2 linked regions of the Bdellovibrio bacteriovorus genome follow. Each later gene encodes a partner of the first gene's protein in a complex. Links are inferred from orthologs where the notes say so. Each region holds a gene or a part of one and is shown on either strand. Other genes may lie near its edges. The genes, in order: tsaB and tsaD.

Region 1 (3,320 bases):
TATCGCCATCGTTCTGGCCGGCCCGCTGATGAACTTCTTCTTTGCGATCCTGGTGTTCTTCACCGTGGCCCTGATTGGCGAAGATGCCAAGATCCCGGTACTGGGTGATGTGGCGAAAGACTCTCCGGCCTACACGGCGGGCTTCCGCTCTGGGGATCAGATTGTTTCCATCAACCAAAAACCGATCACCACCTGGGAAGATGTTCAGCGCACCCTTTCCTTGAAAGAAAGCCACGACCTGCACATTGATGTCGATGTGAAACGTGAAGGCACGGGTGAATCCCTGACGGTTTCCACCACCGCCAAACCGGAACCCAATCCAAATGTGCTTTCCAGCTATGAATACATGGCCAATGTGGAGGGGATTTCCCCTTATTCCGCGGGCACAACGATCGGTGTTTTGGAAAACTCTCCGCTGCATGCTTTGGGTCTTCGCACCGGTGACACCATCACCAGCATTAATGGCGTCAAGGTTTCTTACTGGAGATCCTTGGAAGACACTTTGGCAAAATTCAGCGCCAAAGAGCCGTTGACCCTGGAAGTAATGGGCATGCGCGAAGGTGACAAGGCTGATAAAGCCATCACCGTGACCATGGCGCCAATTGAATCCATCAAGGCGTTTTCACTGGCGTCTTTGGGGCTTGAAAGTTCTGAATTGTATCTGTCCCGTGTGATTGAAGGCTCCCCGGCTCAGGCCGCGGGTCTGCGCGCCGGGGATCGTCTGGTGAAGATCAACAACATCACCCTGTCCAAATGGGAAGATGTTCTGAACAACATCAAATCCTTCGACGGCAAAAATCCGGTGTCTTTGTCCGTTCTGCGTGAAGGCAAAACCATTGATCTGGAAATCACTCCGAAGATGACCAAGCAGATGACGGCATCCGGTGCTGAGGAAAAGCGTTATACCATCGGTATTTCGCCTATTCCGAACATCGCTATGCCGGAGCTGATGACCCTTCGTTCTTCCAACCCGGTGGATGCTTTGATCCGCGGCACGGAAAAAACGTGGGAAGTGTCGGTCATGACGGTCATGAGCTTTGTTCGTTTGTTCCAGGCCAAGATCTCTCCGAAAAATATCGGTGGTGTGATCTCTATCGGTCAGGCCGCCAGCGAGACATTCAAGATTGGTATCACTCAGTTCCTGCAGATGATGGCTATCATTTCGGTGAATCTGTTCATCCTGAATTTGCTGCCGGTGCCGGTGCTTGACGGTGGTCATCTGGTGTTCTATGTGATTGAGCTGGTCAAAGGTGCTCCGCTGAGCATGAAGAAAATGGAAATCGCCCAGCAAGTGGGTCTGGCGATTTTGATGAGTCTTATGATCTTTGCCCTGTTTAATGACTTCACCCGCTTGTTTGGCCTATGAAAGTATTAGCTATGGAAACCAGCACCGCCGTCGGCGGTGTTGCCATCATCGTGGATGGAAATATCGTCGCCGAGGAAACCACTTTGCGGCAAAAAACCCATAGCGAAATCATCAGTCCCTTCACTGAAAACTGTCTGCTTAAAGCCGGATTGAAATTGGAAGACATCGACGTCTTTGCCGTGGGCCAGGGCCCGGGCAGTTTCACCGGCATCCGGGTTGCCGCCAATGCGGGAAAGACTTTTTCCTACAGCTTCAACAAGCCCCTGGTCACTATTGACTCGCTGATACTTTTGGCTGAACGCGCGCGCGGATCGGATAAGCCGGTTCTGGCCATCATCAATGCCTATAAAAACATGGTGTACACAGGTCTTTTTGATATGTCCGGTGAAGAACCGAAATATCTGAAAGGTCCAGCGGCCATTCCCGTTCGCGAACTTTCCCAACACATCAGTCAGGACGTCCTGGTCGTGGGTGACGGGTGGGAGGCCTATCATGAATACTTCCCTGAAGAGCTTGCGAAAAAAATGCACCGCGATTCCGGCCTGCCGGACTATCCGCTGGCGACAACGCTGGGTCTGATGGCGGAAGCCCGTGCAAAAAAAGGTCAAACTTTGGACTGGAAATCGTTTGTTCCTCTTTATATTCGCGCATCTGAAGCCGAAGAGACAAAAAAAGGGATTCTTATCTCACCATTGAAATAGCAAGAGGATGCAACCATGGATAAGGCTGTATTGGAATTCAAACCGACTCACGCAAACAAAGATCATGACACCAAACTATGGGTGGTCGCTTCCGGTAAAGGTGGCGTGGGTAAAACGTTTGTATCCTCTTCCCTGGGCATGACTCTTTCCAAGCTGGGCCACTCGGTTGTGATCGTCGATCTGGATCTTTCCGGTTCCAACATCCACACGGTGCTGGGTTTGAATCCTTCTCACATGAACATCCGTCACTATTTTGAAGGTGCTAAGACCCTGCAAGAGCTGGTGATCCCGACTCCGTATCCGCATCTTTCCTATGTTCAGGGCTTCTGGGATGCCTGGACACCGACTGATTTTTCCCAAAACCAGATTCAAAGCCTGATCCCGCAGTTGAAAAACCTGCGCGCGGATTATGTGATCGTGGACCTGGGCGCTGGCGCTTTGGAAGCTCACCTGGAGCTGTTCAAAGTGGCTGATGAAAAGTTCCTGATCACGACTCCGGAACCAACCAGCATTGAAAAGACCTATCGTTTTATTGAATCTTTCATGTGCTATTCCCTGCGTGAAAATTCCACGCCGGATGCTTACGGCAACATGATTTCCACTTTGCGCAATCACCGCCAAAGAACTTTGAGCAAGCCGTTCTCTTTCCGTTCTTATCTGAAAGAGGAAACCGGCATTCACTATGACTTCTTTGAGGCTCTTTCCTCAACACCAGTTCGTTTGTTGGTGAATACATCCCGCAATCAGGCCAACGATGACTTGGGTCACTCGATGAAAAGTGTCTGTAACAAGTACTACGACCTTGGTATTGATTACATCGGCGCGATCGACTATGACAATGCGGTGTGGCAGTCCGTGCGTGTGAGAGAACACGTGCTTGTCGCCCAACCCTTCACTCCCCTTGCAGGACAATTTTTGGCAACCTGCAAACAACTTATTGCTCCAGAGGAGCTTCGCGCCGTAGTATAATAGCTACGATGCAAGCGACGTCTAGATACAACTATTACGAAGTCCTGGAACTCACAGCCAACGCTCCTCAACATGAGGTGACGACGGCCTATGAGCGCGCTCGCTCGACTTATTCCGGGGACAATCCGGCGATCTACACTATTTTCTCTGAACAGGAAGCTCGCGAGCTTCTGGTTGTGATCGAAGAGGCCTATCAGGTTCTTGGTAACAAGATCCTTCGCAACATCTATGATCAAAGACTTTTGTCCGGCCGTTCTTCTTTGAACGATCTGACTTATGAATCC
Region 2 (3,319 bases), 3.0 Mb from region 1 along the record:
TCCAAAAAAGATATCGCGACTAACGTCGAGTGGATGAAGGCAAATCCTTCTGTTCGCGTACAAATCGAAGGTCACTGTGATAATCGTGGTACTATCGAGTACAACGTGGCTTTGGGTGAAAGACGTGCCAACGCGGTTAAAGCTTACATGGTATCTTTGGGTATCGCGGCTGACCGTTTGAGCACTATCAGCTACGGTAAAGAAAAACCACTTGAGACTGGCGATACTGAAGCTGCATGGGCGAAAAACCGCCGTGCGAACTTCGTACCTGCTCAGTAAGATCACCTAAGAAAGGCGCAGAGTGAACATACAGAGACTTTTCATCGGAGTTTTACTTTTCACGGTGATCGTCAGCTGTCAGACTGCGCCTGTTCCCCTGGATGACTATTCCTTAGCTCGAGCCGCACTGGATGCGGCTCGTTCTGTTCAAGCGGCCCGCCATTCTCCCGGATACTGGCATCAGGCGGAAGAAGCCTATCGTAAAGGCCGCATCTATTTCGAAGACCGTGATTACGGCAAAGCCAAAGAACAATTCATCCGTGCCCGTATGGCAGCTGAAAAAGCTGAGAACTCGGCCCGTCTGATTCGTCAAAAAACTGGAGATGTCTTATGAAGTTGATCATTCTTGTTGTCGCCGCCGCGACTTTGCTGACGGGCTGTTTGAAAACCCGCACCGATGTTCGTGAAAATGAACAGCGCCAGGTGATGCAGCAACAGGTTGTGACTTTGCAAAAGACCAATGCGGATGCGTCCGGCCGTGTGGCCGACCTTGAAGAGCAAATGCGTGAGCTGAACGGCCGCGTGGATGTGGTTGAAAACAAGCTGGGTTCCAGCCACTCAGGTGTGGAAAACGCCCTGAGAAACTCTCAGCAGCAGAACCAGGATCTGAGCGGCAAAGTGGCTATAATGCAAGAAGCCCTCACAACCATGGAAAAACAAATCTATGCGCTGAACGCGGAAGTAAATGCCCTGCGCGCTGAAAAAGCCGCGGCTCAGGCCGAAAAATCCGCAAAACAGGCTAAAAGGGACGCTTTTGAAGCGGCTCAGGACTTTTTTGCCAAGAAAGACTGGAAACAGTCCATCCTGAACTATCAAAAGTACCGTGATGAAAACCCGAAAGGTCCTAAGTTTGCCGATGCGACCTATAAAATCGGGGTGTCCTTCCAGGAATTGGGCATGAAAGACGAGGCAAAAACCTTCTATGACGAGGTGGTCAGCAAGTTTCCGAAGTCAGAAGAGGCTCGTCGTGCTAAGATCCGTTTGAAGGGTTTAAAAAAGTAATACTGTGATTGAAAGAGTTCTCGCCATTGAAACCAGCTGTGATGACACCTCCGTCGCGATCGTTGATCGTACCGGTTGGGTTCACTCTGTGGTGGCGGCCTCTCAGGATCTGGATCACGAAATCTATGGTGGCATCGTTCCTGAAATAGCCGCCCGCAACCATTCCATCGCCCTCATTCCACTGATCGAAGAAGCCTTCAAGAAAGCCAACATGAATTGGTCTGACGTGCAGGGAATTGCCGTCACCAATCGTCCGGGTTTGATCGGCGCTTTGATCGTGGGGCTGGTGACAGCGAAATCCCTGTCGCAGGCAAAACATCTGCCGTTTTTGGGTGTGAATCACCTTGAAGGGCATCTGCTGGCGCCTTTCTTGCGCGATGATAAATATGCTCCACCGGAAGATTTCGGATACCCGTATGTGGGTTTGGCGATCAGCGGTGGGCACACAAGTTTGTATCAAATTAAAGGACTGGGCGATTATCGTATCTTGGGTGCTACCAAGGATGATGCGGCCGGGGAGTGTTTCGATAAATTTGCAAAGATGGCAGGCCTGGGATTCCCGGGTGGCGTGCGCGTCGATCAAATGGCCAAGACGGGAAATCCGCAGGCGTTCGAATTCCCCCGCAGCATGATCCATGATGACACTTTCGACATGAGCTTCTCGGGACTAAAATCTTCCGGCCAGCGCATGATTGAACAACTGGGACCAGAACTTGTGCAGGAGCGTCTGCCGGATCTGTGCGCCTCGTTCCAGGAAGCCATCGTGGATGTCCTGATCGCGAAACTGGATCGGGCGGCGAAAGTCTTCCGCTCCAAACGTGTGATTCTGACTGGCGGGGTCAGTGCGAATTCACGTCTTCGTCAGCGGGCTCAGGAATGGGCCGATAAAAAAGGTTATACTTTGGTGATTCCACCTCTGCGTTACTGCACTGATAACGCCGCGATGATTGGTTACGTCGGCGCTTTGCGTATGGCTCGCGGTGAAGTGTCGGCTTTGGATCTGGGACCGTCCCCTCAAGCTCTTGCATCGGATTTTAAATGAGTTATTCACGCGAACGTCTGCAGCGCGCGCAAGAGGCCATGGGCATTGCCGCGAAAAAATCATTGGGCCAGAACTTTCTGGTCAGCGACACGGTCATCAATCGCATCATCGATCAGGTGAAGGCCTTTGCGCCGGAAGAACTGGTTGAAGTGGGCCCCGGCCCAGGTGCTTTGACGGATCTGTTGTTAGAGCTGAATCTGCCCATGCAGGTGATTGAGCTGGATTCTGCCATCGCGGCTTACTGGCGCGAAAAAGGCCTGACGGTGATCGAAAAAGACGCCCTTCGCTTGGACTGGAAGCAGTTCTATACCGGCAAGCGCGTGGTCTTTGTCAGCAACCTGCCTTATCAGATTTCTTCCAGTATCGTGATTGAGCGTTCATTGGAAGAAGACGGTGTGGCAGCCATGGTGCTGATGTTCCAAAAGGAAGTCGCCCAGAAGATTCGCGGAACCGTGGATAGCGACCTGTACGGTCTTTTAAGTGTCTTTGCACAGGCTTTCTGGAAGATTGAAACCGTGACCGATGCGGGGCCAAGGGATTTCCAGCCGCCTCCCAAGGTGGCCAGCCGGGTGCTGTCCTTTGAGCGTATTGAGTCTGACGTTAAAAACCGCAAGGCTTTCCTGACATTTGTGAAGTGTGCCTTCGCGCAAAGACGTAAGCTTTTGAAGAAAAATTTGTCTGGTCTTTTAAGTCAAAAGAAGCTAACTGAAGAGCAACTGGTCGGCTGGTTGGCCGAGCTGGGCTTTAAAGAAACGGCCCGCGCGGAGGAGCTTTCTCCGAAGCAGTTTGTGGCCCTGTATAAGCATTTTGGATTTGAGTAAATGAGCGAAAACATCCTGATTGTTCATGAGAACAAAAAAGCACGCTTTGACTACACGATCGTGGAAACCTACGAGGCGGGTCTGCAGCTTATGGGCAGCGAGGTGAAATCCCTGCGCAACAAGGATGTTCAGTTGAAGGATTCCTACATCTCTTTCAAAGGGGATGAAGCGTATC

What was found.
Region 2: the proteins of tsaB (region 1) and tsaD are in contact, whole or in part, in a solved structure (PDB 4WQ4), measured with the Escherichia coli proteins. The link is inferred for Bdellovibrio bacteriovorus from one-to-one orthologs.

Annotation. Positions count from the first base shown.
Region 1 is NZ_CP020946.1:145,742-149,061, reverse strand. What follows is about bases 216-3,214. They hold tsaB (tRNA (adenosine(37)-N6)-threonylcarbamoyltransferase complex dimerization subunit type 1 TsaB), read left to right. Parts: upstream 216-1,362; coding sequence 1,363-2,067; downstream 2,068-3,214. Other genes in these bases: B9G79_RS00720 (helix-turn-helix domain-containing protein), read left to right, coding at 3,045-3,214; B9G79_RS00725 (P-loop NTPase), read left to right, coding at 2,083-3,036; rseP (RIP metalloprotease RseP), read left to right, coding at 216-1,366. Outside these bases: more of rseP, read left to right, coding at 1-215; more of B9G79_RS00720, read left to right, coding at 3,215-3,320. UniProt on the Escherichia coli protein: Required for the formation of a threonylcarbamoyl group on adenosine at position 37 (t(6)A37) in tRNAs that read codons beginning with adenine.
Region 2 is NZ_CP020946.1:3,176,786-3,180,104, reverse strand. What follows is about bases 307-3,304. They hold tsaD (tRNA (adenosine(37)-N6)-threonylcarbamoyltransferase complex transferase subunit TsaD), read left to right. Parts: upstream 307-1,285; coding sequence 1,286-2,323; downstream 2,324-3,304. Other genes in these bases: smpB (SsrA-binding protein SmpB), read left to right, coding at 3,145-3,304; rsmA (16S rRNA (adenine(1518)-N(6)/adenine(1519)-N(6))-dimethyltransferase RsmA), read left to right, coding at 2,320-3,144; B9G79_RS15255 (tetratricopeptide repeat protein), read left to right, coding at 610-1,281; B9G79_RS15260 (DUF4398 domain-containing protein), read left to right, coding at 307-613. Also shown: peptidoglycan-associated lipoprotein Pal, read left to right, coding at 1-279; more of B9G79_RS15260, read left to right, coding at 302-306; more of smpB, read left to right, coding at 3,305-3,319.